Regions from separate parts of the Streptomyces sp. NPDC048612 genome, predicted to be linked through region 2. Evidence: riboswitches for the same ligand, from Rfam matches in the RefSeq annotation. Region 2 holds a riboswitch; the other holds the start of a gene.

What was found. Region 2 has a riboswitch for cyclic di-AMP ahead of ACGFN2_RS03210 (C40 family peptidase). Riboswitches for the same ligand answer to the same signal wherever they lie in the genome.
Positions count from the first base shown of each region.
Region 1: it holds a riboswitch for cyclic di-AMP, as region 2 does, so the genes downstream of both, ACGFN2_RS30060 (M23 family metallopeptidase) here and ACGFN2_RS03210 (C40 family peptidase) in region 2, are expected to answer to the same signal.

Region 1 covers NZ_JBICVV010000025.1:98,213-119,948, reverse strand. The annotation lists gene ACGFN2_RS30075 (GNAT family N-acetyltransferase) at 1-2,556, opposite strand, end outside; gene ACGFN2_RS30070 (HPr family phosphocarrier protein) at 2,765-3,046, shown strand; gene ACGFN2_RS30065 (GntR family transcriptional regulator) at 3,415-4,104, opposite strand; gene ACGFN2_RS30060 (M23 family metallopeptidase) at 4,368-5,168, opposite strand; cyclic di-AMP (ydaO/yuaA leader) riboswitch at 5,181-5,336, opposite strand; gene ACGFN2_RS30055 (pitrilysin family protein) at 5,562-6,944, opposite strand; gene ACGFN2_RS30050 (M16 family metallopeptidase) at 6,983-8,323, opposite strand; gene ACGFN2_RS30045 (DNA topoisomerase (ATP-hydrolyzing) subunit A) at 8,622-11,069, shown strand; gene ACGFN2_RS30040 (CobW family GTP-binding protein) at 11,132-12,274, opposite strand; gene ACGFN2_RS30035 (citrate synthase) at 12,393-13,559, opposite strand; gene ACGFN2_RS30030 (citrate/2-methylcitrate synthase) at 13,673-14,920, shown strand; gene ACGFN2_RS30025 (sucrase ferredoxin) at 15,113-16,111, shown strand; gene ACGFN2_RS30020 (ATP-binding protein) at 17,088-18,749, shown strand; gene ACGFN2_RS30015 (response regulator) at 18,746-19,420, shown strand; gene ACGFN2_RS30010 (cation acetate symporter) at 19,545-21,149, opposite strand; gene ACGFN2_RS30005 (DUF485 domain-containing protein) at 21,146-21,643, opposite strand.
Region 2 covers NZ_JBICVV010000001.1:751,266-760,574, reverse strand. The annotation lists gene ACGFN2_RS03220 (ATP-dependent Clp protease proteolytic subunit) at 11-646, shown strand; gene ACGFN2_RS03215 (hypothetical protein) at 653-961, shown strand; cyclic di-AMP (ydaO/yuaA leader) riboswitch at 1,239-1,435, shown strand; gene ACGFN2_RS03210 (C40 family peptidase) at 1,440-1,913, shown strand; gene ACGFN2_RS03205 (LysE family translocator) at 2,358-3,017, opposite strand; gene ACGFN2_RS03200 (LysR family transcriptional regulator) at 3,089-4,006, shown strand; gene ACGFN2_RS03195 (ATP-binding protein) at 4,055-4,483, opposite strand; gene ACGFN2_RS03190 (8-amino-7-oxononanoate synthase) at 4,789-6,015, opposite strand; gene bioB (biotin synthase BioB) at 6,172-7,320, shown strand; gene ACGFN2_RS03180 (adenosylmethionine--8-amino-7-oxononanoate transaminase) at 7,313-8,617, shown strand; gene bioD (dethiobiotin synthase) at 8,568-9,309, shown strand, end outside.

The DNA.
Region 1 (21,736 bases), on a different contig from region 2:
GGAGCCGAGGTAGTCGGTCAATTCGGCGTAGGTGCGGCGGAGTTCGGCCTCGCCGGCGATGTCCAGGCGGACGCCGCCGAGGTCGGGGCGGTGGCGCAGGTGGGGTGCGGTGGTCTTGAGGGCGACCGGGTAGCCGAGGCGGGCGGCGGCGCGGACGGCGGTGTCCGGGTCGGGCGCCGGGAGGACGGGGCGGGTGTGGATGCCGTAACGGGCGAGCAGGGCCTCGGCGTCCTGGGGTGGCACCGGGACGGAGCGGCCGGTGGGAGCGTCGGGGGTGAGCCGGTCCAGGAGGCGCTCGATGTCGGCGCCGGCGGAGGCCTCCTGGATGTCGTCGTACTCGGGCACCCGGCCCGGGTCGGCGGCCTCCCGGCGCCAGGCGGCGTAGCGGACGGCCTCGGCGAGCGAGCGGACGGCGCGCTCGGCCGCGGGGTAGGCGGGGATGCGGAGGGGCTGACGGCGGGGGCGGCGCGGGGGGTCCGCCTCGGCGTCGCGGGCCGGGGTCGCCTGGCGGGCGGCGAGGGTGGGCGGCGGACCGGTGGGGGCCGGGGGGCGCAGGAGGTGGGACGGGGCGGGTGGGGTCCGTGGGGGCGCCGGGGCCGGGTCCACGGGGTGGGGCGGCGGCTCGGTCGGGGCGGGGGCCGCGGACCCGTCCGGCCGTGCGGGGGCCGGCCCCGCTGCCGCGAGGCTCTCCGCCAAGTCGTCCATCGCGAGGTGGACGACCGTGACCGGCTTCTCCGGGTGGGCGGTCGCCGCAGTGCGCAGGGCGTCGGCGAGTGCGGCGCCCTCGCTGCCGCCCGGGGAGACGGCGGCCCCCTCCCCCACCCACGGGATGGCCGTGACGACCACGGCGTCGCAGCCGTCGGCGGACAGCGCCTCGGCGAGTGCGTCCCGGAAGTCGTCCGGGGTCGCGGCGGAGGCCAGGACCCGGGGGCGCTGCGGGCGCAGCCCCTCGGTCAGGCAGGCGTCGTAGGCCAGCAGCGCCAGCGACTCGGAGTTGCCGAGGATGGCGATCCGCGGGCCGGCCGGCAGCGGCTGGGAGGACAGCAGCAGCCCGGCGTCGATCAGTTCGGTGACGGTGTCGACGCGGATCACGCCGGCCTGGCGCATCAGGGCGGCGACGGTGCTGTCGGGCACCCGGACGGTGGGCACGGCGTGGCCGGGCGGTGCGGTGCCGTTGTGGCGGGCGCCCTTGGCGACCACCACCGGTTTGACGGCGGCGGTGCGGCGGGCGAGCCGGGCGAACTTGCGGGGGTTGCCGATGGACTCCAGGTAGAGGATCACGACATCGGTGTCCGGGTCCTCGTACCAGTACTGGAGCAGGTCGTTGCCGGAGACGTCGGCGCGGTTGCCGGCCGAGACGAAGGCGGAGATGCCGGCGATGCCGCCGTCCCCGGGGCCCCGTGCGTGCAGTCCGCTGAGCAGGGCGATGCCGATGGCGCCGGACTGGGTGAACAGTCCGATGTGGCCGGCGCCGGGCATCTGCGGGGCCAGGGAGGCGTTGAGCCGGACGCCGGGGGCGGTGTTGATCAGGCCGAAGGCATTGGGGCCGATCAGCCGCATGCCGTACGAGCGGGCCTGGCGGAGCAGGGCGCGCTGGCGCTCCCTGCCGTCCGGGCCCGCTTCGGCGTAGCCGGAGGAGAGGACCAGGACGCCCTGGACGCCGTGCTCGCCGCAGTCGCGGATCGCGTCGGGGACGCGGTCCGCGGGGACGGCGATGACGGCGAGGTCGACCGGGTCGGTGATCTCCCGCAGGGTGCGTACGGCCGGTACGCCTTCGGGGTCCAGCTGCCGCAGGTCTTCGGGGAAGGCGTGGTTGACGGCGTGCACCCGGCCGGTGAAGCCGGAGTCCAGGAGGCTGCGCAGGGCGGTGCGGCCGACGCCGCCGGGGGTCCGGCCGGTGCCGATGACGGCGACCGAGCCCGGCGCGAGCAGCCGTTGTACGGAGCGGGCCTCGGCGCGCTGCTCACGGCCGCGCATCACGGCCATGGACTGCTCGGTCGGCTCCAGGTCGAACTCGAGGCGGACCACGCCGTCCTCGAAGGTGCGCTTGTGGGTGTAGCCGGCGTCCGTGAACACCTTGATCATCTTGGAGTTCGCGGGGAGCACTTCGGCGGCGAACCGGCGGATGCCCCGTTCGCGGGCGACGGCCGCGATGTGTTCCAGGAGGGCGGAGGCGACTCCGCGGCCCTGGTGGGCGTCCTGGACCAGGAAGGCGACCTCGGCCTGGTCGTCCTCGGGGTTCTTGGCGGGCAGGCCCTGGTCGTCGATCCGGTCGTAGCGGACGGTGGCGATGAACTCGCCGCCGACCGTGGCGGCCAGACCGACGCGGTCGATGTAGTCGTGGTGGGTGAAGCGGCGCACATCGCGGGCGGACAGGCGCGGGTAGGGCGCGAAGAAGCGGTAGTACTTCGACTCGTCCGAGACCTGCTCGTAGAAGGAGACCAGCCGCTCGGCGTCGTCGGGCGTGATGGGGCGAATCCGTGCCGTGCCGCCGTCGCGCAGCACCACGTCGGCTTCCCAGTGGGTCGGGTACGCGTGCTCCGGCGGCGTCTGCATGCGGACAGCGTACGACCGGCCACCGACAACCGACCCGGCGCGCGTACGCTCGGGGTGCGGGGCCGGCCGGGACACCGGAGGACGTACGACCTGCCGGGCCTCCCCTGGGTCCCCACGCCGCACGGGCCGGGCCGAAGCGCCGGTGGACCACTTCCGGCAGCGTGAGAGACTGGTCTAGACAACTGTCACGACTTTGAAGGGCAACACCATGGCAGAGCGCCGCGTCAATGTCGGTTGGGCCGAGGGCCTGCACGCCCGCCCCGCGTCGATCTTCGTCCGTGCGGCCACCGCCTCGGGCGTCCCGATGACGATCGCCAAGGCCGATGGCAACCCCGTCAACGCGGCCTCCATGCTCGCGGTCCTCGGCCTGGGCGCCCAGGGCGGCGAGGAGATCGTGCTGGCCTCCGACGCCGAGGGCGCCGAGGCGGCGCTCGACCGTCTGGCCAAGCTCGTCGCCGAGGGCCTCGAGGAGCTCCCGGAGACCGTCTGAGACCGGCGGCACTCCTGCCGCATGCGACGGCCCCGCCGTGGCGACCGATCGGTTGCCACGGCGGGGCCGTTTCGCGTGGTGGCACCTGGAGCGCGCGGCGGACGACGGTCCGCCGTTCACGGCGGGTCGGTGCAGGCGCCCCGCATACGGACGCCAAATGCGCATTCCGCGAAGAGGCACACGGAATTTCCCGGGGCGAGCGCCCTCCGGAATCCGCCGGGAAATGCGCACACCCATAAGCGCGCACGGCACCGGCACAAAGAGGCATCGAATTCCGCGACACGGAGCAGAAAGGCGCCTTCACACACCTCCGCCGCCCGTTCCACACCCCTGCGCTTCTTTGTGATTCTTTGTATACGGGGCGATTGTTAAGGGCGGACGCGTGCCGTGTTGACGGGCGGTTTCGTCTCCCTCACCCCGGTCCCGGCGGGGCGCCGCAGCCGGTGCACCGGAAGCGAGCGTTCGACATGAGCCGCCATCAGGGCGCGCGCCCGCTCCGCGTCTCCCCGGGCCACCGCGTCCAGCACCGCGCCGTGTTCGTCCCAGGACTCGCCGGCCCGGGGCGGCGGTTCCACCGTGTACATCCACTCGATCTTGCGCCGCAGCTGGGTCAGCAGCGCCGTCAGGCTGGGGCTGCCGGTCGCCTGGGCGAGCGTCTCGTGGAACCAGCCGTCCAGTTGGCGCAGATCCGCGGGGGTGCCGTGGCGGGCCCGCTCGCGGCCGAGCCGCACCAGGCCGCGGAGCACCTTGAGGTGGGCCGGACTGCGGCGGGCGGCCGCGCGGGCGGCGCCCAGCGGCTCCAGCAGGGCGCGGATGTCGAGGAGATCGGCGGCCTCCTGCTCGGTCGGCTCGGCGACGCAGGCGCCCGCGTGGTGGCGGGTGGTGACGAAGCCCTCGGACTGGAGGGTGCGCAGTGCCTCACGGACCGGCACCCTGGAGACGCCGTAACGGGCCGCCAGGATCTCCTCGACCAGCCGGCTCCCCGGCGCCAGCGCACCGGAGACGATGTCGTCGCGAATCGCCGTGCACACCGCATGCGCGGAAATATGGCCTCGCATCTTCCGTGCCTCCGCCGTAATCCCCTGGAAACGCCGCCGGTCGGCGGCTTTTCCGTGACCCTATTCGACCGGCACGGCTTTTCCGACGGGCCAGGGTTATTCATGGATATTATTTGGCCGGAAGTCGCGGCCGACCGGCGCTATCCGTACGGACCACCCGGCGCCGGAAACGCCGGAGCCCCGGTCGTGGGACCGGGGCTCGGGAAAGGTGCTCGGCGTGCGGCGCGGGACCCGTAGGGGCGCGGCAGCGGAGGGGCAGGGGGTCAGACGTTGACGCCGTGCCCGCGGAGGTAGGCGACCGGGTCGATGTCCGAGCCGTAGTCGGCGCCCGTGCGGGCCTCGAAGTGCAGGTGCGGGCCGGTGACGTTGCCGGTGGCGCCGGAGAGGCCGATCTGCTCGCCGGGGGTGACCTTCTGGCCGACCGAGACACCGAGCGACGACAGGTGGCCGTACTGGGTGTACGTGCCGTCGTTCATCTTGATCACGATGTTGTTGCCGTACGAGCCGCCCCAGCCGGCCTCGACGACGGTGCCCGAGCCGACCGCGTGGACGCTGGTGCCGGAGGCGGCGTGGAAGTCGATGCCGGTGTGGCTGCCGGAGGACCACAGGCCGCTGGACGCCTTGTAGGCGGTGGAGACGTAGGAGTCGCCGACGGGGGCGACGAAGGCGTTGAGGCGCTTGCGCTCCGCGTCGCGGGCCGCCCGCACCTTGGCCTCGTGGGCGGCCTTGGCCTTCTTCTTCGCGGCCTCGGCGCGCCGCTTGGCCTCGTCGGCCTGCCGCTTGGCGACGGCCTCGGCCTTCGCCTTCGCCGCGGCGACCTCGGCGTCGGCCTGCTGCGCGTCGGCCTGCGCGGCGACCCGGTTGGCCAGCTCGTCACCCAGCACGACGGCCTGCTGGAGTCCGGTGTCGTGGACGCGCGACTCGTCCGTCGCGGCCAGCGCCGGCGAGGCCACGGAGGCAACCACACCGCCGGCCGCGATGGTGGCTATGCCGGCGATGTTGCGGGTCGTCCGGACGGGACGGCTCGTGCGGCGGTGCTTCCCGGTGGCACGGATGAACGCCATGGGCTGGCTTGTCCTTTCCCTCCTTCTCGCCTACCGGGTTAGCTGACGGGTTCGGAGCAGGAAGGTCTCCTACGGCCTCCTCGGAGAGGAGCCCGATTCACCCCACGGGACGTATGGGTCCCCGGCTCCCCTGGCTCGCGCCGTACGGGGACTCGGCGATGACTGCCCGGTGCCACTGTTGTGGCGGACTTGTGACGAACAGCCGGACCGACGCTAAACGGGGCAACTTTCAATCGGCAAACAGAACCGGTTTTTTGTGCGGGATGCCACAAGAACGGGAGCACCGACGGAGATAAACCGGACATACGGCGGCTCCCGTGACACTCGTGCGTCACGGGAGCCGCCTCGTCGACATGTGACCTTCCGTCACACGGCGGGGACCAACGGCGGGGACTAGCCGCCTACGACGGTCACCTCACCGATGCCCAGCCCCTTGACCGGCTCGGCGATCTGTGCTGCGTCGCCCACCAGGACCGTCACCAGCCGGTCCACGGGGAAGGCGTTGACCGCCGCCGCGGTGGCCTCGACCGTGCCGGTCTCCGCGAGGCGGGCGTACAACTGCGCCTGGAAGTCGTCCGGGAGCTGCTGCTCCACCTGGTCGGCGAGGGTGCCCGCGACGGCCGCAGCGGTCTCGTACTTCAGCGGCGCGACCCCGACGAGGTTCTGCACGGCGACATCCCGCTCCTCGTCCGTGAGCCCCTCTGCCGCGAGGGTGCGCAGCACCTTCCACAGGTCCTCGAGCGCCGGGACGGTGGAGCCGGTGTCGACCGAGCCGCTGATGGCGAGCAGCGCGGCGCCCGTGGACCCCTCCGGGGAGGAGGGGGCGGTGGAGCGGAGCACCTGGCCGAAGGCGCGCACCCCGTAGGTGTAGCCCTTCTCCTCCCGCAGCACGCGGTCCAGGCGGGAGGTGAGGGTGCCGCCCAGGCAGTACGTGCCGAGGACCTGGGCCGGCCACACCCGGTCGTGCCGGTCGGCGCCGATACGGCCGATGAGCAGCTGCGTCTGGACGGCGCCGGGGCGGTCGACGATCACCACCCGGCCGGTGTCGTCGGCGACGATCGGAGCGGCCTTCAGCGGCTCGGCCGTGGAGCCGGTCCAGGCGCCGAGGGTGTCGGCGAGCGCCGCGGCGAGGTCGACACCGGTGAAGTCACCGACGATCACGGCGGTGGCCGTGGCGGGCCGTACGTGGGCGTCGTAGAAGGCGCGGACGGCCGCGGCGTCGATACGGGCGACGGTCTCCTCGGTGCCCTGCCGGGGCCGCGACATGCGGGCGGTGGCCGGGAACAGGTCCTTGGACAGCGCCATCGCGGCACGGCGGGCCGGGTTGGCGAGCTCGTGCGGGATCTCGTCGAGGCGGTTGCGGACCAGCCGCTCGACCTCGCTCTCCGGGAAGGCGGGGGCCCGCAGCGCGTCGGCGAGCAGACCGAGCGCACGGGTCAGCCGGGACGCCGGCACCTCGAGGGAGACCCGTACGCCGGGGTGGTCGGCGTGCGCGTCCAGGGTGGCGCCGCAGCGCTCCAGCTCGGCGGCGAACTCCTCCGCGTCATGGGTGTCGGTGCCCTCGGACAGCGCACGCGCCATGATCGTGGCGACGCCGTCCAGGCCCTCGGGTTCGGCGTCCAGCGGCGCGACGAGGTTGATCTCGACGGCGACGACCTGCTGGCCGGGGCGGTGGCTGGTCAGCAGGGTGAGCCCGTTGGGCAGTTGGCTGCGGTCGGGGGCCGGGAAGGCCCACGGCTTGGGCGCGCCCCCCTGGGGCTGCGGGTGGAAGTCCATGGTGCTCACGGGAGAATCGGCGTGGGTGGTGGCGTCGCTCACTGGTGCGCCTCCCCTTCCTCGTCGTCGGCGGCGTCGGTCGGCTCGGTGGGCTCGTAGACGAGCACCGCGCGGTTGTCGGGGCGCAGCCGGGCCTTGGCGACGGCCTGCACCTCCTCGGGGGTGACGTCCAGGACGCGCTGGACGGCGGTCAGCGCGAGCTGCGGGTCGCCGAACAGGACGGCGTAGCGGCACAGTTCGTCGGCGCGGCCGCTGACCGTGGCCAGCCGGTCCAGCCACTCGCGCTCCAGCTGGGCCTGCGCCCGCTCCATCTCCTCCGGGGTCGGCCCCTCGGCGGCGAAGCGCGCCAGCTCCTCGTCGACCGCGCGCTCGATGGCGGGCACCTCGACCCCGCCGGAGGTCTTCACGTCCAGCCAGCCCAGCGAGGGGGCGCCGGCCAGCCGCAGCAGGCCGAAGCCGGCCGCGACGGCGCTGCGGTCCCGGCGCACCAGCCGGTTGTACAGGCGGGAGGACTCGCCGCCGCCCAGGACGGTCAGCGCCAGGTCACCGGCGTCCGCCTCACGGGTGCCGTCGTGCGGCAGGCGGTAGGCCGCCATCAGCGCGCGGGAGGGCACCTCCTCCTCGACGACCTCACGCAGCTCGCCGCCGATGACGTCGGGCAGGGTGCCGTCGCGCGGCGGCTGCTTGCCGTCGTGCGAGGGGATCGAACCGAAGTACTTCTCGATCCAGGCCAGCGTCCGCTCGGGGTCGATGTCGCCGACGACCGACAGGACGGCGTTGTTGGGCGCGTAGTAGGTGCGGAAGAAAGCCCGCGCGTCCTCCAGGGAGGCCGCGTCCAGGTCCGCCATCGACCCGATGGGCGTGTGGTGGTACGGGTGTCCCTCGGGGTACGCCATGGCCGTGAGCTTCTCGAAGGCCGTGCCGTAGGGGACGTTGTCGTAGCGCTGGCGGCGCTCGTTCTTGACGACGTCGCGCTGGTTCTCCAGGGAGTCCTCGTCGAGCGCGGTCAGCAGCGAGCCCATCCGGTCCGCCTCCAGCCAGAGCGCGAGCTCCAGCTCATGGGCGGGCATGGTCTCGAAGTAGTTGGTGCGCTCGAAGCTCGTGGTGCCGTTGAGCGAACCGCCGGCGCCCTGCACCAGCTCGAAGTGGCCGTTGCCCTTCACCTGCGCGGACCCCTGGAACATCAGGTGCTCGAAGAGGTGAGCCAGGCCGGTACGGCCCTTGACCTCGTGGCGGGAGCCGACGTCGTACCACAGGCAGACGGCTGCGACCGGGGTCAGGTGGTCTTCGGAGAGCACCACGCGCAGGCCGTTGGCCAGCCGGTGCTCGGTTGCTGTCAGGCCGCCGGAGCCGGCTTGTTCTGTGGCCGTGTGACCCATGGGCATGTACGTCCCTTCGATCCGCTTGCGAGGAAGTTCTGTCACTGTATGCAAGCGCGTCGGCATCTGGCGAAGTTCCCCTCCGACCAGGGCCCGAACGTACGCGCACCCGGCCCCTCGGGAGCCGAAGGGGGAGTCGCGGTCGGCGTTGTCAGTGCGGCGGTCCACAATGGTCCGCGTCAGACTCAGACATACTCGCGGGTCGATCCCCAGCTGGTTGACCCGACTGGTTGACCGTTGTTCCGATGTCGCCTCCCCGACCTCGGCAGTAGACGCAGCAGAAGGAGCCGCAGCCGCGATGGCCCGCCGCAGCACGAAGACCCCGCCGCCGGACGACTTCGAGGAGAGGATCCTCGACATCGACGTCGTCGACGAGATGCAGGGTTCCTTCCTCGAGTACGCGTATTCGGTCATCTACTCGCGCGCCCTGCCGGACGCCCGCGACGGCCTCAAGCCCGTGCACCGCCGCATCCTGTACCAGATGAACGAGATGGGGCTGCGCCCCGAGCGCGGCTACGTCAAGTGCGCCCGCGTCGTCGGCGAGGTGATGGGTAAGCTCCACCCGCACGGCGACGCGTCGATCTACGACGCCCTGGTGCGCATGGCACAGCCGTTCTCCATGCGGCTGCCCCTGGTGGACGGCCACGGCAACTTCGGCTCCCTGGGCAATGACGACCCGCCCGCCGCGATGCGGTACACCGAGTGCCGGATGGCCTCCGCGACATCCCTGATGACGGAGTCCATCGACGAGGAGACCGTCGACTTCGCGCCGAACTACGACGGCCAGGAGCAGGAACCGGTCGCCCTCCCCGCCGCGTATCCAAACCTTCTCGTCAACGGCGCCTCCGGTATCGCCGTCGGTATGGCGACGAACATGCCGCCGCACAACCTCGGCGAGGTCATCGCCGCGGCCCGCCATCTGATCAAGCACCCCAACGCCGATCTCGACACGCTGATGCGCTTCGTGCCGGGTCCCGATCTGCCGACGGGCGGCCGGATCGTGGGTCTCGGCGGCGTACGGGACGCGTACGAGAAGGGCCGTGGCACGTTCAAGATCCGCGCGACGGTCACGGTGGAGAACGTCACCGCCCGCCGCAAGGGCCTGGTCGTCACCGAACTCCCCTTCACGGTCGGCCCCGAGAAGGTCATCTCCAAGATCAAGGACCTGGTCGGTTCGAAGAAGCTCCAGGGCATCGCGGACGTCAAGGACCTCACCGACCGCGAGCACGGCCTGCGGCTGGTGATCGAGGTCAAGAACGGCTTCAACCCCGAGGCCGTATTGGAGCAGCTCTACAAGCTCACGCCGATGGAGGAGTCCTTCGGCATCAACAACGTCGCGCTGGTGGACGGCCAGCCGCTGACGCTGGGCCTCAAGGAGCTGCTGGAGGTCTACGTCGACCACCGCTTCAACGTGGTGCGCCGGCGCAGCGAGTTCCGGCGGACCAAGCGGCGCGACCGTCTCCACCTGGTCGAGGGCCTGCTGACGGCCCTGGTGGACATCGACGAGGTCATCCGGCTGATCCGCTCCAGCGAGAACAGCGCACAGGCCAAGGAGCGGCTGATCGAGCGCTTCTCGCTGAGCGACATCCAGACGCAGTACATCCTCGACACCCCGCTGCGCCGGCTGACCAAGTTCGACCGTATCGAGCTGGAGTCGGAGCGTGACCGGCTGAAGGACGAGATCGAGAAGCTGACGCAGATCCTGGAGTCGGACAGCGAACTGCGCAAGCTGGTCTCCGGCGAGCTGGCCGCGGTCGCGAAGAAGTACGGCACGGACCGGCGGACGGTGCTGCTGGAGTCGGCGGGCACCTCGGTCGGCGCGGTGCCGCTGGAGGTCTCCGACGACCCGTGCCGGGTGCTGCTCTCCTCTACCGGCCTGCTGGCGCGGACGGTCACCGGGGACATGCCCTTCGATGTCGACGCAAAGCGCGTCAAGCACGATGTGATCGTCTCGGCGGTGCCGGCGACGACCCGCGGCGAGGTGGGGGCGGCGACGTCCCTGGGCCGGCTGTTGCGGATCTCGGTGATCGATCTGCCGCAGCTCCCGGAGACCGCGGCGGCGCCCAGCCTCTCCGGTGGCGCGCAGCTCGCGGAGTTCCTCACCCTGGAGGACGGCGAGGAGCTGGTCTGCCTGACCACGCTGGACGAGTCCTCGCCGGGTCTGGCACTCGGCACGGAACTGGGTGTCGTCAAACGGGTGGTGCCCGACTATCCCTCCCACAAGGAGGAGTTGGAGGTCATCACCCTCAGGGACGGCGACCGCATCGTGGGCGCGGTCGAGCTGCGCACTGGAGAGGAGGATCTGGTCTTCATCACCAACGAGGCGCAGCTGCTGCGCTATCCGGCGTCCCAGGTGCGGCCGCAGGGCCGGCCGGCGGGCGGTATGACGGGCATCAAGCTGGGCGAGGGCGCGAAGGTGATCTCGTTCGCCGCGGTCGATCCGGCCGCCGACGCCATGGTGTTCACGGTCGCCGGCTCGCACGGCACGCTGGACGACTCGGTGGCGACGGCCAAGTTCACCCCGTTCGATCAGTACCCGCGCAAGGGCCGGGCGACCGGCGGGGTGCGCTGCCAGCGCTTCCTGAAGGGCGAGGACTGTCTGACGCAGGCGTGGGCCGGGCCGGCTCCGGTGCGGGCCGCGGACGCCAAGGGCAATCCGGTCGAGCTGCCGGAGGCCGACCCGCGCCGGGACGGCTCGGGAGTGCCGCTGACGAAGCCGGTGGCGACGCTGGCGGGGCCGGTGTAACCGCCGCCGCAGTGGCGAGGTGACCGACGCCGTCGGGCCGGTGGAGAACCGGCCCGGCGGCGTCAGTCGTCCTCCGCCTCCTCGCGGGCCGCCACGTACCGCAGCACGCCCCACATGCTGTTCGGATCGGCTTCCGGCGGTGTGCTCTCCCGGCAGTTCTCCAGCTCCTTGCGCAGGGCCGGCGCGTCGATGCCACTGCCGATCAGGACGAGCTGGGTGCACCGCTCCTCGTCCTTGGGCCACGGGGCGGGGTAGAAGCGCAGGAAGTCACCGACGGCGTGCACCGTGAACTTCTGGCGGCTCTCCGGTACGTCGAAGTGCACGAAGCCCTTGATGCGGTAGAGGCCGGCCGGGCGGCTGTCGAGGAAGTCCATGAGGCGACGCGGGTGCATCGGCTCGGCGGAGGTGAACTCCACGCTCTCGTAGGCGGTGTGGAGGTGGCCCGCGTGGTGGGTGTGGCCGGGGTGGTCGCAGGTACCGGGGTGGTCGCAGGTACCGGGGTGACCGCAGTTGTCGCCGGCGTCGTGGCCGGGCGCCCCGTTCGCCGCAGCCTCGCGCAGCAGGTCCTCGAAGGACAGCTGGCGAACGGCCGCGTCGTGGTCCGCGCCCAGGCCGCGGTCGAAGAACAGCTCGGGATCGACCCGCCCGTAGGCGGTGCAGATCACCGGGCGGCCGGGGGCGAGGCCGGCGAGCGTGTCCATGAGTGACTGCCGCGCCGCGTCGCCGATGCGGTCGGCCTTGTTGAGCACCACGATGTCGGCGATGCCCACGTGCCGGTCCAGTTCGGGATGGCGTGCCCGGGTGTCGTCGAACTCCGCGGCGTCGACGACCTCGATCAGCCCGCCGTAGACGATCCGGTCGTTGTCGCTGGCGAGGATCATCCGGATGAGTTCCTGCGGCTCGGCCAGCCCGCTGGCCTCGATGACGATCACGTCGATCCGGGCGGCGGGGCGGGCCAGCCGCTCCAGGTAGGTGTCCAGCTCGCTGGTGTCGACCGCGCAGCACAGACAGCCGTTGCCGAGCGAGACCATCGAGTCGACCTGCCCGGCGACGGTCATGGCGTCGATCTCGATGCTGCCGAAGTCGTTGACGATCGCACCGATCCGGGTGCCGTCGCTGGTGCCGAGCAGATGGTTGAGAAGGGTGGTCTTGCCCGACCCGAGGAAGCCCGCGAGCACGACGACCGGGATCTGTTGCGTGGCCAAGGGGCCCCTCCATGGTGCGGGTGGCGGGCCGCACGGACCGGCGGCGGACGAGCTGTCGATCGTAACGGACCGCCGCCGCCCGGGCCCGGCCCGGCACCCGCCCCTGGCGCCTCCTGGGCTAGCGGGGCGCGACGACGGGCAGCGGCTGCGGCGGGGGCGGTCCGACGTACCGGGCCGCGGGGCGGATGATCTTCGAATCCTGGGCCTGCTCCAGGATGTTGGCGCTCCAGCCGACGACCCGGGCCGCGCAGAAGGTGGGCGTGAACATCTCGCGCGGCAGTCCACACAGCTCCATGACGACACCCGCGTAGAGCTCCACGTTGATGTGCAGCTCACGACCGGGCTTGAGCTCGGCCAGCAGCTCTTCGACCCTCGCCTCCACCTGGACGGCGAACTCCACCAGCGGGCCCCCGAACCGCTCGGCGATACCGCGCAGCATCCGGGAGCGCGGGTCCTCGGTGCGGTAGACGGAGTGCCCGAACCCCATGATCCGGTCGCCGCGCCGCACGCGGTCGCGAATCCAGGGGTCGATGCGGTCAGGGCTGCCGATGGCGTCGAGCATGTCCAGGGCGCGGCTGGGCGCACCGCCGTGCAGCGGGCCGGAGAGCGCGCCGACGGCACCGACCAGGCAGGCCGCGAGGTCGGCACCGGTGGAGGTGATGACGCGTGCGGTGAACGTCGAGGCGTTGAAGCCGTGGTCGATGGTGGAGATCAGATACGCCTCGATGGCCCGGACCCGCTCCGGCTCCGGCTCGTCACCGGTCAGCATGAAGAGGTAGTTGGCCGCGTGGCCGAGGTCCGCACGCGGCTCGACGGGCTCCAGGCCCTGGCCGAGCCGGTACAGCGCGGTGATCAGGGTGGGTACGGCAGCGCAGGCGACGAGCGCGTCGGCACGGCGGCGGCCGGCGTCGAGGTCGTACAGCGGCCGGAATCCCGCCGTCGCACCGAGCAGTGACAGCGCGGTGCGCAGCCCGGCGAGCGGGCCGGAGAGCGCACCGGCACGGGCGAGGGCGGGCAGCGCCTCACGCACCTCCGCGGGCAGTGTGCGCAGGGCCGCGGTCTCGGCCTTGAACGCCGCCAGCTGGGCGGCATCGGGCAGCTCCCCGTGGAACATCAGGTACCAGACGTCCTCGAAGGTGCGGGCCGTGGCCAGCTCGACGGCGGAGTACTGGCGGTAGTGGTAAAAGCCCTCGGCGCCCCGGACGTCGCCCAGCTGGGTCTCGGTGACGATGACGCCCGCAAGCCCCCGCGGAGCGTCGATAGGTGCCTTCACCTTGGCGGTCATGGCTGGTCTCCTTGCTCTTTCTCACTCGAATATTGATCCGACTGTCCATGCTTGACTCAATACTTGTCAATGTTGATTGAATCAATATGGATAAGCCTGGATACGGTGACCTCATGGCGGATCGAGAAGCAGCGCAGGAAGCGGACGGGCAGCGACTGAGCACCCGGGAGACGGCCGACCGGCTCGGCGTGAAGCCGGAGACCGTGTACGCCTACGTCAGCCGCGGCCAGCTGACCAGCCGCCGCGAGCCGGGGGGTCGCGGCAGCACCTTCGACGCGAAGGAGGTCGACGCGCTCGCCCGCCGTGCCGGACGCCGCGAGCCTTCCTCCTCCGGTAGCGAGTTGGCGGTCCGTACGGGCATCACACTGATCGACCGCAACCACTGCTACTTCCGCGGCGTCGACACCTCGGAACTCGCCGCCCACTACAGCTACGAGGAGGTCGCCGAGTGGCTGTGGACCGGTGAACTGCGGCCCGGCATCCGCTTCACGGCACCACAGGACGCGCTGTCCGCCGCCCGACGAGCCATGCAGGCCCTGCCGCCCCACAGCGGACCGATGGACCGGCTACGGGTCGCCGTGATCGCCGCCGCGGCCGCCGACCCCCTGCGCTTCGACCTGTCCGAGAACACCGTCATCGACACGGCACGCACCCTCATCCCGACCCTTGTCGACGCCCTGCCGTCGCACGCCCCCGAGCCAGGCGCCGGCGACTCACTCGCAACACGCCTCTGGTCACGGCTCACGGCAGAACCAGCCGACGCCGCGGCACTCCGTGTGCTGGACGCCGCCCTGGTCCTCCTCATCGACCACGACCTCGCCGCCTCGACCCTCGCGGTCCGGGTCGCCGCCTCCGCCCGCGCCCATCCGTACGCGATCGTTTCGGCCGGCTTCGGTGCACTCGATGGCGTGATGCACGGCGCGGCGAGCGGGCTCGCGCATCGGATGCTGCGGGAGGTACTGGACCGGGACAGTGCGGCCGCCGTTGTCGCCGACCACCTGCGGGCAGGCCGCCAGGTACCAGGCCTCGGTCACCGCGTCTACACGGGCGAGGACCCACGCGCCCACACCCTCTTCCAGCTCCTGGAGGACGTACCGCAGGCCCGCCCTGCGCTGCAGGCCGCCCGTCAAGTGATCACCACGACAGCGCGGCACGCCGACCTGCACGCCAACGTCGACCTGGCCTTGGCCGTACTGACCGTCTCGACAGGCATGCCGGCCGAGGCGGGCGAGACCGTCTTCGCCGTCTCCCGCACGGCCGGCTGGATCGCCCACGCCCTGGAGGAATACGCGGAACGCCCTCTCCGTATGCGTCCCAGCGGCCAGTACCACGGCCCCCGCCCGCCACAGCCGCTGCCGTGACCGCCGGCCGGCGGGTGCACGGACGACACGGCGGCAACCCCGACACCACCCCACATCGGCATGGCGCCATCGCATCTCCGGGCCTCCGACGGGAGTGGCGCCAGCCGATGCCCAGGCGCTCGCCTCCCGTCATCGCCCTCTTGAGGCACACCCGAAAACCCGCTCCGGACGAATGAGGTTAGGCTCACCTATGTGACTACCTGCGCCACTGCTTCCCGTGAATCGGCCGAATCTCTCGCCGGAACCGCGGCGCCTGCCCGGACCTGGCTGCTCATCGAGCAGACAGGCCCCTGGGGAGCCCATGCACTGACGAACAGTCACCTTGACCCTGACGTCGGCCGGGCCCTCGAAGCCGCAGCAGAGGGAACGGGCGTGCGCGTCGCCCTGATCCGCAGGCCGGGACGCCACGCCGACTGCCACGGCACCTCCAGGCGACGCCTGTTCCTCGCGCACACCGCCCCGGGCCGCTCCTGGATTCGCACGGCGAGCGTCAGCGACCCGCGGGCAGCCCTCGACCTGGACTTCACGGCCCTCGGCGCGGGAGAGCATCACGGCCTCTGGGAGCCGTACATCGGTGAGCCGCTGGTCCTGGTGTGCACCAACGGCAAGCGGGACCGATGCTGCGCCCTGCTCGGCCGCCCGCTCGCTGCCGAACTCGCCACTGGTGGAACCGAGGTCTGGGAGGTCACCCACATCGGTGGTCACCGCTTCTCCCCCACCCTTTTCGTCCTCCCCTACGGCTACGCCTACGGACGCGCCTCCGCCCCTCTGGTCAAGGAGGCTGTGGAGGCGGCGCGCGACGGCCGGATCGCGGGCGACCACTGCCGTGGGCGCTCGGCCTGGGACCGGCCGGGCCAGGCCGCTGACCTTGCGGTCCGCCGACTGATCGGAGAGGACCGGGCGGACGCACTCGACGTCGTACGGACCGACGCGATGTGGCCCGACCCCAAGCCGGCCGACGGCTGGACGACCGGCAGCACGGCGGCTGCGGGGCTCTCCCCTGCCTGGGCCGTTACCGTCGCGCACTCGGACGGGCGCTCCTGGCGGGTCACCGTCGAACAGCGGGCCGACGGTGCTGCGGCGCCCGCTAGCTGTGGTGCGCCGCTCGGTCCACCGGCGCGTATGGCGGTTGTCTCCGTCTCCGCGGCGAACGACATGCTTCACGGGGCGCTCTCGGCCGCCACTAGGTGACCTCGCGGGCTTCCCCCGGCGGTCGCCGCGCTCGTCGTCAGCCTCCGGTTCCGCTGCACGCGACCGGTCCGGGCCCGCGCGCTTGCCGGCTCGATGGCTGCTCTGGAGCCGGTGGCTGTGCCTCTCCTCGGCCCCTCGGGCTGACGCATCGGTGCCGTCCGGCGGAACGGGACCGTCCCATGACCAGGTGAGGCGGCAAGCGAAACGCACTGTCCAGCTGCGGCGACTTCGTACAGCCCCGATTCGGCGGCCGAACCCCATCCCACCCGGCTCCTTCCACCACCGCCGCCACGCCCCGCAGCCATCCCCCGTTGACCTCATTGACCGCTCCTTCCCACGCTCGCACCGCATGCCTCGCCCTGCCCCGGGCGGCTTCCCACCGCCCGGCGCAGGGCCTATCCGGTTTCACATGCGAGGTTAGGCATGCACACTCCGCACCCAAAAGGCCTGTGGATAACCCTCCCAACACTTCCCCGTCGCCTGCTGACCAGCACCTGACCTGCACCTTCGCTACGACGAGCGCTCTCCGGCCGATAGGCAGGTCGAGAACGGCGCGGCGGGACCGGCAACCCGGCACAGGGGGTCGCAACAGCAGCAAGGGCCCGGATTCGGCCCAGGTCATCAGGCCCGGGGCCGGCGGAGTCACGTCCGAGTCGCCGCCCGGACACCCTCCGAATTCCTTCCATCAGGGATTACCGTGCGGCCACGACCGCGCTTACTGTTCGTTCGTATGGGCGAAAAGGAAGCGTCGGTTCCACGCCCGAGCGGCCCAGAGCCCTCGGGCTCGGCACCGTTTCCCGCCGACACCCCGACCCCCGGCGCCACTACCGGCCAGCCGGGCAGCCTCTCGCACACGGCCGGCCGTCGCCCCGCCTTCGAGTCCACGGTCGCGGCAGGCAATGAGCCCGCGACCGGAAGGCTGCGCCGCGCGCGGCCACGGCTGGGCTGGCCACGGCGCGTGTTTGCCCAGGTCCTGATGGTGCAGTTGGCCATCGCCACCGGCGTCACGGCGCTGGCGACCGGCCTGTTCCTCGCTCCGCTCAGTACCCAGCTGGACGACCAGGCGATGCGCCGCGCTCTCGCCATCGCGCAGACCACCGCGGCGGAGTCGCACCTCGACGACGCCCTGGAGTCGTCCCGCCCGACACGTCACGGGCCTGTGCAGAACGAGGCGGAGAGAATTCGCGCCGCCACCGGGGCCGAGTACGTCGTGATCATGGACAAGCGGGGTGTGCGCTGGTCCCACACCGACCCTGATGAGATCGGGCGGCACGTGTCGACCGACCCGAGCGCCGCGCTCTCCGGCCAGGACGTCATGCAGATCGACGAGGGAACCCTCGGCCGGTCCGCGCGCGGCAAGGTCCCGCTCCGTGACGAGGCCGGCAAGATCGTGGGCGCGGTCTCCGTCGGCATCGCGTACGAGAGCGTGCAGCAACGGCTGCTCTCCACCGTTCCCCAGCTGCTCGCCTACGCAGGCGGGGCACTCGCCGTGGGCGCACTGGCCGCCTATCTCGTTTCCCGCCGTCTCCAGCGCCGCACCCACGACCTGGCCTTCTCCGACATCTCCGCGCTGGTCGCGGAGCGGGAGGCGATGCTGCACGGCATCCGCGAGGGGTTCCTCGCGCTCGACAGACACGGCCGTATCCGGCTCATGAACGACGAGGCCCAGCGCCTCCTGGACCTCCGCACCGAGGACACCGGACGCCCCCTGGAAGAAGTCCTCCCACCCGGCCGCACCACCGATGTTCTGGCCGGTCATGCCTCAGGGCCAGACCTGCTGGCCGTCAGTGGCCAGCGGGTCCTGGTGGCGAACCGCATGCCGACCGATGACGGTGGTGCCGTGGTCACCCTGCGCGACCGCACCGAACTGGAGCGGCTGGGCCGCGAACTGGACGGCACCCGCGGCCTCATCGATGCCCTCCGCGCCCAGGACCACGAGCACGCCAACCGGCTGCACACGCTGCTCGGTCTGCTGGAACTCGGGCTGTACGAGGAAGCCGTGGAGTTCGTGACGCAGGCGGTGGGCGTCCATCGCGCGACCGCCGAGCAAGTCACCGAGCGCATCCACGATCCCCTGCTCGCCGCCCTTCTGGTGGGCAAGGCCACCGTCGCCACCGAGCGCGGCGTGTCCTTGAGCATCTCCCCCGACACACACGTGCCCGACCGTCTCGTCGATCCGGCCAGCCTGGTCACCATCCTCGGCAACCTCGTCGACAACGCCCTGGATGCGACATCGGGTGAACGCGACGCCCAACTGGAGGCGGAGATCCGCGCTGAAGGCCGGACTGCCGTCGTGCGTGTCAGCGACAACGGACCAGGCGTGCCCGAAGAACGCCGCGCGGAAATCTTCACCGAAGGGTGGACGACCAAGGAGCCGCCCGCCCATGGGCAGCGCGGTATCGGCCTGGCACTCGTGTGCCAGCTCGCCGAGCGCTACGGAGGCAGCGCCGAGGTCAGCGAGCGCCCCGGTGGCGGTGCGGTATTCACCGTCACGGTGCCCGACGCACTGTCCGACGAGCTTCCCGAGCCCCGTGGGGCAGACCCACAGAACAGCATCACGGACGACACCCGCACCACCACCGCACGTGCCGCAGCGGGCACTCGCCGTCCCCAAGGTGCCACGGAGGCCGGCCGATGATCGATGTACTGGTCGTGGACGACGATGTGCACGTCGCAAAGATCAATGCGGCCTACGTCGCCAAAATCGAGGGATTCCGCGTCAGCTGCCTGGCACACACCGCCGGCGAGGCCCTGACCGTCCTTGAGAGGCACCCCGTCGACCTGATCCTCCTGGACCACTACCTGCCCGACAGAACAGGGCTCCAACTGGTCGGCGAGCTTCGACGCCGCGGTCTGCTCACCGACGTGATCATGGTAACCGCGGCTCGCGACATCGCCACCGTACAGGCGGCGATGCGCCACGGAGCTCTGCAGTACCTGGTCAAGCCCTTCACCTTCGCGGGCCTGCGCTCCAAGTTGGAGAGCTACGCAGCGTTGCACCGCACGTTTGCGGGCGGCGGGCAGGCGGAGCAGTCCGAAGTGGACCGGATCTTCGGGACGTTGGGAGCCGCCAACGCCGGGCCAGCAGAGTTGCCGAAGGGACACTCCACCGCCACTGCCGACCGTGTCCGCTCGGTACTGCGCTCCGCGGATGCCCCACTGTCCGCACAGGACGTCGCCCTGCAGGCGGGGCTGAGTCGGCAGACCGCCCAGCGCTACCTCAAGCTCCTGGAACGCGCCGGGCGGGTGCGCCTCACGCTCAGATACGGCGAGACCGGCCGCCCCGAGCACCGCTACGAGTGGGTCTGAGCCCTCAGCAGGGACGCACGGAGGCAGGCGGCGTGCGTACGGCCAACACCACCGCCACACCGCACTTGCATGCCGGCCACCGCCCTCAGATCACCCACGTGAACACCCCTGCGGGTAAACAGACCTAAGCCGCCCCCGCCCCCGTGAGCGCCCGTACCTCCGTTTCCGCGTGCCGTGCCTTGTCGGCGGTCTCCGGGGAGAGCACGGTTCCCAGCCAGCCCATCAAGAAGCCCAGCGGGATCGACACAACACCGGGGTTGTCGAGCGGAAAGACGGCGAAGTCCAGTCCGGGGAAGAGTGACTCCGGACTGCCGGAGACCACCGGTGACAGGACGACCAGGGTGATCGCAGGGATCAGACCGCCGTAGACGGACCACACCGCGCCCCGGGTGGTGAAGCGGCGCCAGAAGAGGGTGTACAGCAGGACCGGCAGGTTGGCCGACGCGGCGACGGCGAACGCCAGCCCCACCAGGAAGGCCACGTTCAAGTCCTGGGCCAGCAGGGCGAGGCCGATGGCGACCGCGCCGACGGCCACCGCCGCGATACGTGCCACGGCGACCTCGGCGCGCTGAGCGTCCTGCGTCGTACCTCGCGGGCGTCGTAGTGAGGCATACAGGTCATGCGCCACGGAGGCCGACGATGCGAGCGTGATGCCGGCGACCACGGCCAGGATGGTGGCGAACGCGACAGCGGCCACCACGGCGAACAGCACCGCCCCTCCAGTCGAACCGGCGCCGCCTCCCAGATCGAGGGCGAGCAGCGGCACAGCGGTGTTGCCTGCCGTATTGGACGCCCGGACGGCATCGCTGCCGAGTACTGCGGCAGCACCGAACCCGAGCACGATGGTCATCAGGTAGAAGCCGCCGATCAGACCGATGGACCAGACGACGGAGCGGCGGGCGGCACGCGCCGTGGGGACGGTGTAGAAGCGGGAGAGGATGTGCGGCAGCCCCGCCGTGCCCAGGACGAGCGCGATGCCGAGGCTGATGAAGTCGAGCCGTGAGGTCCAGTCGCCGCCGTATTTGAGGCCCGGCGCGAGGAAGTCTCGGCCGTGCCCGCTGCGTTCAGCAGCGGTGCTCAGCAGTTGGTTGATGTCACCGTGGAAGCGGACCAGTACCAGGACGGTCAAGGCGACGGCGCCGCCCAGAAGGAGTACGGCTTTGACGACCTGAATCCAGGTCGTGGCCCGCATACCGCCGAAGGCGACATAGACCACCATCAGGGCGCCGACCCCGATCACCATCCAGGTACGGGCCTGCTGGCCCGCGCCCCCCACGAGCAGGGCGACCAGGCTGCCGGCACCGACCATCTGCGCCACCAGGTAGAGCACTGACACGGTGACGGAGGCCGTGCCGGCCGCGATGCGGACGGGGCGTTCCCGCATCCGGGCGGCGACGACATCGGCGAGGGTGAACCTGCCGCAGTTGCGGACCAGTTCGGCGACGAGGAACAGGACGATGAGCCAGGCGACGAGGAAGCCGACCGAGTACAGCAGGCCGTCGTATCCGAAGAGCGCGATCAGCCCGGAGATGCCGAGGAAGGAGGCGGCGGACATGTAGTCCCCCGCGATGGCGAAACCGTTCTCCATGGGGGAGAAGAGCCTTCCGCCCGCGTAGAACTCCTCGGTGGAGCCGCCTCTGCGGCGGCTCACCCATGTGGTGATCGCCAGGGTGACGGCGATGAACACGCTGAACAGGAGCAGCGCAAGGGTCTGGTGGTCACCGGTCACCGGATGTTCCCTCCGGTCAGTTCCTGGGTTTCCCAGCGGATGTCGAGCGCCGCGCTGTCCCTGCGCAGCCGGGCATGGCGCGCGTACGCCCAGGTGAGCAGGAACGTGGTGACGAACTGGCCGAGCCCGGCGAGCATCGCGATGTTCAGGGCGCCCGCGACGCGATGGGCCATGAGGTCCGGCGCGGCGATCGCAGCGATCACATAGGCGAGGTACCAGCCCAGGAAGACGACCGTGCCGGGCAGGACGAACCGTCGGTACCGTCGGCGCACTTCCTGGAAGGCCGCGCTTCGCTGCACCGCCAGATACACCTCGCCGTGCGGCACGGACCGCTGTCCCGGTGCCGACGGGGGCGGCTGTGTCCCGCCTCGCCCGCCCGTTGCCTCCACCGTGTCGGCCAGTTCGCCCCACCCGGAGGCGAGGGCGTCGTACCAGGGGTCGTCGAGCCGCAGGGCCCCTGGTTCTCCGGCCGCACGGCCGTCCTGCTTGTCCACCGAACTCTCCTTGATGCACGGGTCTGTTGTCCGTGCGGCCCAAGGGTGGACAGAAAGGAAGATCCTGGACTCTTCATTGCGAATCCTTCACCC
Region 2 (9,309 bases):
AGGAGCACGCATGCTGCGACCGACGGCCCGCCATGTCCTTCCGGAGTTCACCGAGCGCACGTCCCAGGGGACGCGCACCATGGACCCCTATTCCAAGCTGCTCAGCGAGCGCATCATCTTCCTGGGCACCCCGGTCGACGACGCGTCGGCCAACGATGTGATGGCGCAGTTCATCCACCTCGAACACACCGCACCCGAGCAGGACATCTCGCTCTACATCAACTCCCCCGGCGGCTCGTTCACGGCGATGACCGCCATCTACGACACGATGCGCTTCGTGTCGTGCGACGTGCAGACCATCTGCCTGGGGCAGGCCGCCTCCGCCGCCGCGGTGCTGCTGGCCGCCGGCACCCCCGGCAAACGGCTGGCCCTGCCCGGCGCCCGCATCCTGATCCACCAGCCGTCGCTCAGTGAGCCCGTCCAGGGACAGGCCACCGATCTGCAGATCGAGGCGGAGGAGCTGCTGCGCACCCGCGACATGCTGGAGCGCATGCTGGCGGAGCACACCGGGCAGCCCCGGGAACGGATCGCCGCCGACATCGAGCGCGACAAGATCTTCGACGCCCGGGCCGCCCAGGAGTACGGGCTGATCGACGGGCTCACCCAGGGGCGCAAGCAGTCCGTTCCCCAACTCGGGGCACGGTGAGCCCGGATGCTGCCGCCGGAACTGCCACCGCTGCCTGCCCTGACGCGCGCCGAGGGTGAACTGATCGACCACTATCTGGAGGTGCTCGACCTGCTGGGCAGGATCAACCCGGCCCGCGGCGGCGGCACGTACACCGGACTTCGGGCCGCCCAGGCGCTGGTCACCAAGGCCGCCGGCCTGCGCGACGCGTTGACGCTGATGCACCAGCGGGGTGAAAAGGAGCTGCACGGCGAGACCTTGGCCCGCGCGCTGCGCGTACTGGACGGCGAACGCCGGGCCGGACTGGTGACGGTGCCGCCACCCGCCGACCACTGACCCGACACGCGTACCGGGCTGCGCATACGGCGTAGCGTCCGGGCCCGATGTGAGGAGGCGACGAATTGCGCGGGGCGAACACAATTCCTGGGACCTTTGATGTTTCGCCGCTGGTCCAGGGAGTGCGACACCCCGCGCCACGGCACTTGAGGGAACAAATCTAACCATTCAGGCGAAATGTGACCCATCTCACATACGGCATTTTCAGCTCGGAATTCGGGTGCCGGGTGCGTGACGATCCCTTCGACGGCAAGACCCCGCCACAGCGACGGGGCGGTCCGGACGGGCGCCTAATCCCGCCGCCGTCCCGGATGTCAGGTCGACGTGGTGGACCGGCGGGAGCGGAGGACCCGAGCACGACGGGGTCCGGGCCTTACGGCCGGGCTCCTTGGGGTGAAGCCGTACGCATGGCCGGGCATCTTCGCCTGCCCGAACCCGACAGGTCTTCCTTCGCAGGCGGCTGACGAAGGGTTTGCGCATGACTGTGCGCATGCAGACGCCGAATCTGCTGGCACGTGCCGGCACCGTCACCGCTCTGACGCTGGCCACCCTGGGCGGGACAACCCTCGCCCCAGGAGCGGCCGGGAACGCCGAAGCCACGTCCGTGTCCGCCCACGCGCTGCGGGTCGCGGCCTCCAAGAGCGGGGCTCCCTACCGGTACGGCGCCCAAGGGCCGCACGCCTTCGACTGTTCGGGGCTGACGCTGTACTCGTTCCGGCGGGCCGGCCGGGCCCTGCCCCGCACCGCCGCCGCCCAGTACGGCCGCACCCTGCACATCCCGGCCTCCCTGCGCCGCCGCGGCGACCTGGTCTTCTTCCGTTCCGCGGGCGGCATTTACCACGTCGGCATCTACGCGGGCCGGGGCCGGATGTGGCACGCGCCCAAGGCCGGGAGCGTGGTGCGGCTGGAGCGGATCTGGAGCCGCACGGTCTCGTACGGGCGCGTGGGCTGATCCGCAGGCCGTCTTACATGTGATCAATTGACAGTGGGCTCGGCTGACTTGGCGGGGTGACGTCGCCACTGAGCACACTTCTGACGGCCGCGGCGCGTGGACGCTTCCCGCCCGCGGACGGATCGGTGACGGTGCTGCCCCCGCCGTCACCGCGGGACGCCGGAGTAGTGTCCTTCACCTGCCATGCCGTGGTGTTCGCGGACGTGGCGCCCGCGTGGGTGCGGGACCGGGCGGCCCCCGGCGCCCTCGACATGCTGACCGTCGCCGAACCCCTCCCCGGTCCTGCGCCGTTGCAGCTGGTGGAGAGGGTGGACCGCGGCCACCCGCGGATCACCAGGGCACTGCGGCACCGCGACGGCGTACGGGCATGGACCACCGCCGACGCTGATGGTCCCGTACGGCAGCCGCGATTGACCCGTGGCCGCGCGGACCGGTGCCCGTCGGTCAGGCCAGGACGAGCTCGACGAGCAGGATGCCGCCCAGCCCCGTGAGCAGCGCTCCGGTGACGGCCTCCAGCGCCCGGGTGACCCGGGGGCGGCGCAGCCAGCTCCCCAGCCGGTCGACCAGCAGCGCGACGGCGGGGAACCACACCAGCGCCATGACGACGACCATCGTCGCGAGCAGCAGCGTCCGGGGCAGCGCGGGCTCACCGGCCGGGACGAACTGCGGGAGCAGGCTGAGGAAGAGGACCGGCGCCTTGGGGTTGAGGGCGTTGGTCAGGAAGCCCTGGCGCAGGCTCCGCGCGGTGCCCAGGACAGCGGGCGGCTCGTCGGCCGGCGGGGCGGCCGGGCCGGTCGCGGCGTCCCCGGGCGCCCGCCCGCTCCGGACGACCGCGATCAGCGCGCCGACGCCGAGGTACAACAGATAGAGCCCGCCCAGGAGTTGGACCGCCCCGAAGAGCGCGGGCACGGCGACCAGCACCGCCGCGAGCCCGCCCACCGCCAGTGCGGTGTGCACCAGCAGCCCGCCCGCGACTCCGACGGCGGTCGCCACCCCCGCCCGGCGCGAGTCCAGCGCATTGCGCACCACGACGGCGAAGTCCGCTCCCGGCATGGCGACCATGCCGGCGGCGACTCCGGTGAAGGCGATCAGTTGTCCGTCCATGAGAGCAGCTTCGCTGGTCAGGGCCTTTAATGGGGAGTGGCAATCTTCTTCGGCCGCCTAAAGAGGTTCTTATGTACGACCCCACGCGGCTGGCCGCCCTGGTGGCGGTGGCCGAGGCCGGTTCGATCTCCCGGGCCGCCGGCCGGCTGGGCTACACCGCTCCCGCGCTCTCCCAGCAGCTCGCCAAACTGGAGCGGGAGGCCGGGACCGCACTGCTGGTGCGCCACCACCGCGGGGCACGGCTGACGGCGGCCGGTGAGCTGCTCCTCGTCCGGGCCCGGCGGGTGCTCGACGAGCTGGACCAGGCGCGGCACGAGCTGTCCCGGCTCACGGGACTGTCCGGCGGCCGGCTGCGGGTGGGCACGTTCATGACCGCCGGGACACATCTGCTGCCGCCCGCGCTCGGCGCGTTCCGGCGGGCGCACCCCGACGTGGAGCTGAGTGTCACGGAGTACGTCCCTCCGCAGGCCAGCGCGGCGGTGGCGCTGGGCGAGGTCGATCTGGCGCTGACGCACGAGTATGTGCCGGGCGAGGCGATGCCCACGCCGGAGGGCGTGCGTCTCGAACCGCTGCTGACCGAGGAACTGGTGCTGGTCACCGCGCCGGGCCATGCCCTGTCGGCGGGCGCCGGACGCCTGCCGCTCGCCGAGCTGGCCGGTCAGCCGGTGGTCAGCATGGCACCGGCCAACCCCAACCGGCGTGCGGTGGAGGCGGCGCTGGCGGCCGCCGGGGCGAGTGTGGCGGTGCGCTGTGAGTCGCCGAGCTACGCGGTGGTGTGTGCGCTGGTGAGCGCGGGCCTCGGGGTGGCGGTGGTGCCGGAGATGGTGGCGGAGGGCTCGGTGTCCCCGCTGGGTGTCCGGGGACTGGACCCGCCGGAGCTGCGCCGCCGGATCTCGGTGGCCTACCGCCCCGGTGGCGGCACCCCGGCCGCGGACACCCTGCGGGCGCTGCTGCGCGGAGCCTTCGCCCGCCACTCCCCCGCGCCGTAGCCGACGGCGGGACGCCGGCGCGGCAGTCGCCCTCGGCGGACGGCGGCCTCAGCGGACCGCGGCCTGCCACGGCAGGGTGATCCAGACTGTCTTTCCGCCGGACGCGGTGGGTACGACGGAGAAGCGGCCGCCGGCTTCCGCGGCGAGCGAGCGGATGATGACCAGGCCCCGGCCGTTGTCCTGCTGGACGGCGGCGGGCAGCCGGCGCGGACGGCGGGGATGGCTGTCGGTGATGCCGACCCGCAGCTGCTCGTCGCGCTCCAGCCGCAGTTCGACGGTGAAGTCGGGCGACCGTCCTGAGGTGTGCACGATGGCGTTGGTCGCGAGTTCGGAGATGATCAGACGGACGGAGTCGGCGAGGCCTGACTCGGCGGGCAGGCCCCACTCGGTGAGTACGGCGAGGGCGTGGCTGCGGGCGGTGCGGACCGAGGCGGGGGCGCTCGGCAGAGTCAGTGAGGATTCATGGTGGTCTGCCATCGAGGCGCCGTCCTTTTCCTCCGAGGCCCGGCTCCGGTCCGTTGACCGGGCAGCCGGGACGCCGCTCCGGACACCGGTGCGGCCTCGGCCATCTGCTGGGCGCCAGACTGCCACCCCTGCCGCGGAGGGGATAGCCGATCCACCCACATATACGGAGTTCTATCGCTCGTTGCGGTGAACTCTGCGGCGCGCGAGCCCGTTTGGGCGGCCCGTCGCGCCGGATTCCGCCGCCCGCGGGTACCGCCGCGAGGGCGGCCGTCGGCCCGGCGGGAGCGTCGTACGCGTCGGCCGGAGCGCCGGATGCGTCAGGTCGCCGGTGCCGTGGCCACGATCGTGCCGACCGCCGTGTCGAGCTGGGCGTCCGTCAGGTCCGCGCGGGCGGTCAGCCGCAGCCGGGAGATCCCGTCGGGCACGGACGGCGGCCGGAAGCAGCCGACCGCGAGTCCGGCAGCGCGGCAGTCGGCGGCCCAGCGGACCGCCGACTCCGGTGAGGGGGCGCGGACCGAGACCACCGCGGCGTCCGGCCGGACCGCGGCGAGGCCGGCCGCGGTGAGCCGGTCGTGCAGCTCCCGGGCGACCTGTCCGGCCCGGGCGGCACGCTGCGGTTCGCGGCGCAGCAGCCGCAGCGCGGTCAGGGCACCGCCCACCGCCGCCGGGGCGAGGCCGGTGTCGAAGATGAACGACCGGGCGGTGTTGACCAGATGCTCGATGACCCGGGCCGGGCCGAGCACCGCACCGCCCTGGGAACCGAGCGACTTGGAGAGCGTCACCGTGGTCACCACATCGCCGTCACCGGCGAGGCCGGCGGCCCACAGCGCACCGCGACCCCCGTCGCCGAGGACACCCAGGCCGTGCGCGTCATCGACCAGCAGCCCGGCGCCCGCCGCCCGGCAGGCCGCGGCGAGGGCGGGCAGCGGCGCGGCGTCGCCGTCGACCGAGAACACCGAGTCGGTGACGGCGAGCGCCCGGCCGTCGTGGCCGGTCAGCGCGGCGCGTACGGCCTCGGGGTCGGCGTGCCGGGCCACTTCGGTACGGGCCCGGGAGAGCCGGCAGCCGTCGATCAGGGAGGCGTGGTTGCCCGCGTCGGAGACGATCAGGGCGCCGGGGGCGGTGAGCGCGGTGACGGCGGCGAGGTTCGCGGCGTAGCCGGACGAGAGCACCAGGGCGGCCTCGAAGCCGCAGAACGCGGCGAGTTCCTCCTCCAGCCGGGCGTGCAGCTCGGTGCTGCCGGTGACCAGGCGGGAGCCGGTCGCGCCGGCGCCCCAGCGGTGCGCGGCGGCGGCCGCGCCACGGGTGACCTCGGGGTGCCGGGCGAGTCCGAGATAGTCGTTGCTGGCCAGATCGAGCAGCGGGGAGTCGGCGGGGCGGGGGCGCAGGGTGCGGGCGAGACCGGCACGATGGCGTGCGGCGCGGGCGGTGTCGATCCAGTCGAAGGCCGCGCCGGACGCCGGCCGGGAGGCCGTTGCGGCGGTCTCGGCGGGGGGCGCCGGCGGGGTGTCGTGGAGCAGCGACGGGGCGGAGTCCTGCGGCATCGGCGTCCTTCGTCCTTCGGCCTCGATTGTGGGCTGTCGATAGACGTTAGCGGTCGTTCCGCACGGCCACAGTGTGGTGATACACACACCTCGATCCAGCGGCATTGTGGGAATCCTCCTTGGCCGGGGGCGGTGGCGTACGCCAGGATCAACGCCATGGACCTGCTGAACACACTGGTGGACAAGGGACTGCGGCGCCAGTTGCCGACCCGCGAAGAGGCGCTGGCCGTGCTGGCGACCTCCGATGACGAACTGCTCGATGTCGTGGCCGCGGCCGGGAAGGTACGCCGCCAGTGGTTCGGGCGGCGGGTCAAACTCAACTATCTCGTCAACCTCAAGTCGGGCCTGTGCCCCGAGGACTGCTCGTACTGCTCCCAGCGGCTGGGGTCGAAGGCCGAGATCCTCAAGTACACCTGGCTCAAGCCGGACGACGCCTCCAAGGCGGCGGCCGCCGGGGTGGCCGGCGGCGCCAAGCGGGTCTGCCTGGTGGCCAGTGGCCGGGGCCCCACGGACAAGGACGTGGACCGCGTCTCGGAGACCATCGCCGCCATCAAGGAGCAGAACGAGGGCGTGGAGGTCTGCGCCTGCCTCGGTCTGCTCTCCGACGGCCAGGCCGGGCGGCTGCGCGAGGCGGGCGCCGATGCGTACAACCACAACCTCAACACCTCGGAAGCCACTTACGGCGACATCTGCACCACGCACGACTTCTCGGACCGGGTGTCCACCGTCCAGCAGGCCCAGGCGGCCGGGATGTCCGCCTGTTCCGGGCTGATCGCCGGGATGGGCGAGAGCGACGGCGACCTCGTCGACGTGGTCTTCGCACTGCGTGAGCTGGACCCGGACTCCGTGCCGGTCAACTTCCTGATCCCGTTCGAGGGCACCCCGCTCGCCAAGGAGTGGAACCTCACCCCGCAGCGCGCGCTGCGCATCCTGGCGATGGTGCGGTTCGTCTGCCCGGACATCGAGGTACGGCTGGCCGGCGGCCGCGAGGTCCATCTGCGCAGCCTGCAGCCGCTCGCCCTGCATCTGGTCAACTCCATCTTCCTCGGCGACTACCTGACCAGTGAGGGCCAGGCCGGCAAGGACGACCTCGCGATGATCACGGATGCCGGCTTCGAGGTCGAGGGCACGGACACCACGACCCTGCCCGAGCACCGCAGGCAGGGCTGCGGCGACGGCCCCTGCGGGTCCGAGGACGCCGGGGAGCCCGCCGCCACCGTTCCGGCACCGTCCGACGACACCCGCCGCGACCTGGTCTCGGTGCGCCGCCGCGGTGCCGGCACCGACCTGCCGCCCAATGCCTGAGCCGCTCACCCCGGGCGAACTGCTCGCGCTCGACCGGCAGCATGTGTGGCATCCGTACGGGCCGATGCCCGGCAAGGCCGCACCGCTGCTGGTGGAGTCGGCCTCCGGGGTCCGGCTGCGGCTGGCCGAACCGGTCGAGGGCCGGGACGAGTTGGTGGACGGCATGTCGTCCTGGTGGTCGGCGGTGCACGGCTACAACCACCCGGTGCTCAATGAGGCCGCGCGGGGCCAGCTGGAGCGGATGAGCCATGTGATGTTCGGCGGGCTCACCCACGAGCCCGCCGTCCGGCTGGCGAAGCGGCTGGTCGACATCACCCCGGAGCCGCTGGAGCACGTCTTCCTCGCCGACTCCGGTTCGGTGTCGGTCGAGGTCGCCGTGAAGATGTGCCTGCAGTACTGGCGCTCGCTCGGGAAGCCGCGCAAACAGCGGCTGCTGACCTGGCGGGGTGGCTACCACGGCGACACCTGGCAGCCGATGTCGGTGTGCGATCCCGACGGCGGGATGCACGAGCTGTGGCAGGGGGTGCTGCCGCGGCAGCTCTTCGCCGACACCCCGCCGGCCGGCTTCGACGCGGAGCCGGACGAGGCGTACGCGGCACAGCTGCACGAGCTGATCGCGCGGCACGCCGACGAGCTGGCGGCGGTGATCGTGGAGCCCGTGGTGCAGGGCGCGGGCGGGATGGCGTTCCACTCCCCCGGCTATCTGCGGGTGCTGCGGGAGGCCTGCGACGCCCATGACGTGCTGCTCGTCTTCGACGAGATCGCCACCGGCTTCGGCCGGACGGGCGCCCTCTTCGCGGCCGGACACGCGGGAGTCGCACCCGATGTGATGTGCCTCGGCAAGGCGCTGACCGGGGGCTATCTCACGCTGGCGGCGACCTTGTGCACGGCGGCCGTGGCGGACGGGATCTCCCGCGGCGCGCTGCCGGTGCTGGCACACGGCCCCACCTTCATGGGCAACCCGCTGGCCGCCGCCGTCGCCGACGCCTCGATCGAACTGCTGCTGTCCCAGGACTGGGCACAGGAGGTCAAGCGGATCGAGGCCGGGCTGCGGGAGGGGCTGGCGCCGGCCCGGGACGTCACCGGGGTACGCGAGGTACGGGTCCTCGGCGCGATCGGTGTCGTCCAGCTCGACCACGAGGTGGACATGGCTGCCGCGACCCGGGCCGCGGTCCGGGAGGGCGTGTGGCTGCGTCCGTTCCGGGACCTGATCTACACCATGCCGCCGTACATCACCGGCGACGAGGATGTGGCACGGATCTGCGCCGCGGTGTGCGCGGCGGCGCGCGAGGGCTGAGCACAGGGGTGGCGGCGGCCGGTTGACCGCGCCCCGCCGCCCCCTCGCCGGTATCGGTGCCGACCGGCACCGCGCACACAGCACGCATCACAGTCATCGCGCGGGTTCGGCCGCGCAGAGTCGGAGGCACACCATGTCGGTGCTGTTCGTGACGGGCACGGGCACGGAGATCGGCAAGACCGTGACCACGGCCGCGATCGCCGCGGCGGCGCTCGCCCGGGGCCGTTCGGTGGCCGTGCTCAAACCGGCCCAGACCGGTGTCACGGCCCACGAGGCGGGTGACGTGGCGGAGGTCGAGCGGCTGGCCGGACCGGTCACCGGCGTCGAACTCGCCCGCTACCCGGAACCGTTGGCGCCCGCGACGGCCGCACAGCGGGCCGGTCTGCCGCCGGTGGGTCCCCGGGAGATCGCCGAGGCCGCCGCCGAACTGGCCGCCTCCCACGACCTGGTGCTGGTCGAGGGGGCGGGCGGGCTGCTGGTCCGCTTCGACGCGGCGGGGCACACCCTCGCGGACGCCGCGCGGCTGGCGGAGGCCCCCGTCCTGGTGGTCGCCCAGGCGGGCCTGGGCACCCTCAACGCCACCGCGCTGACCGCGCTGGCACTGCGCTCGTACGGGCTCGCGTCCCCGGGCGTCGTCATCGGCAGCTGGCCGGCCGCGCCCGACCTGGCCTCCCGCTGCAATCTCGCGGACC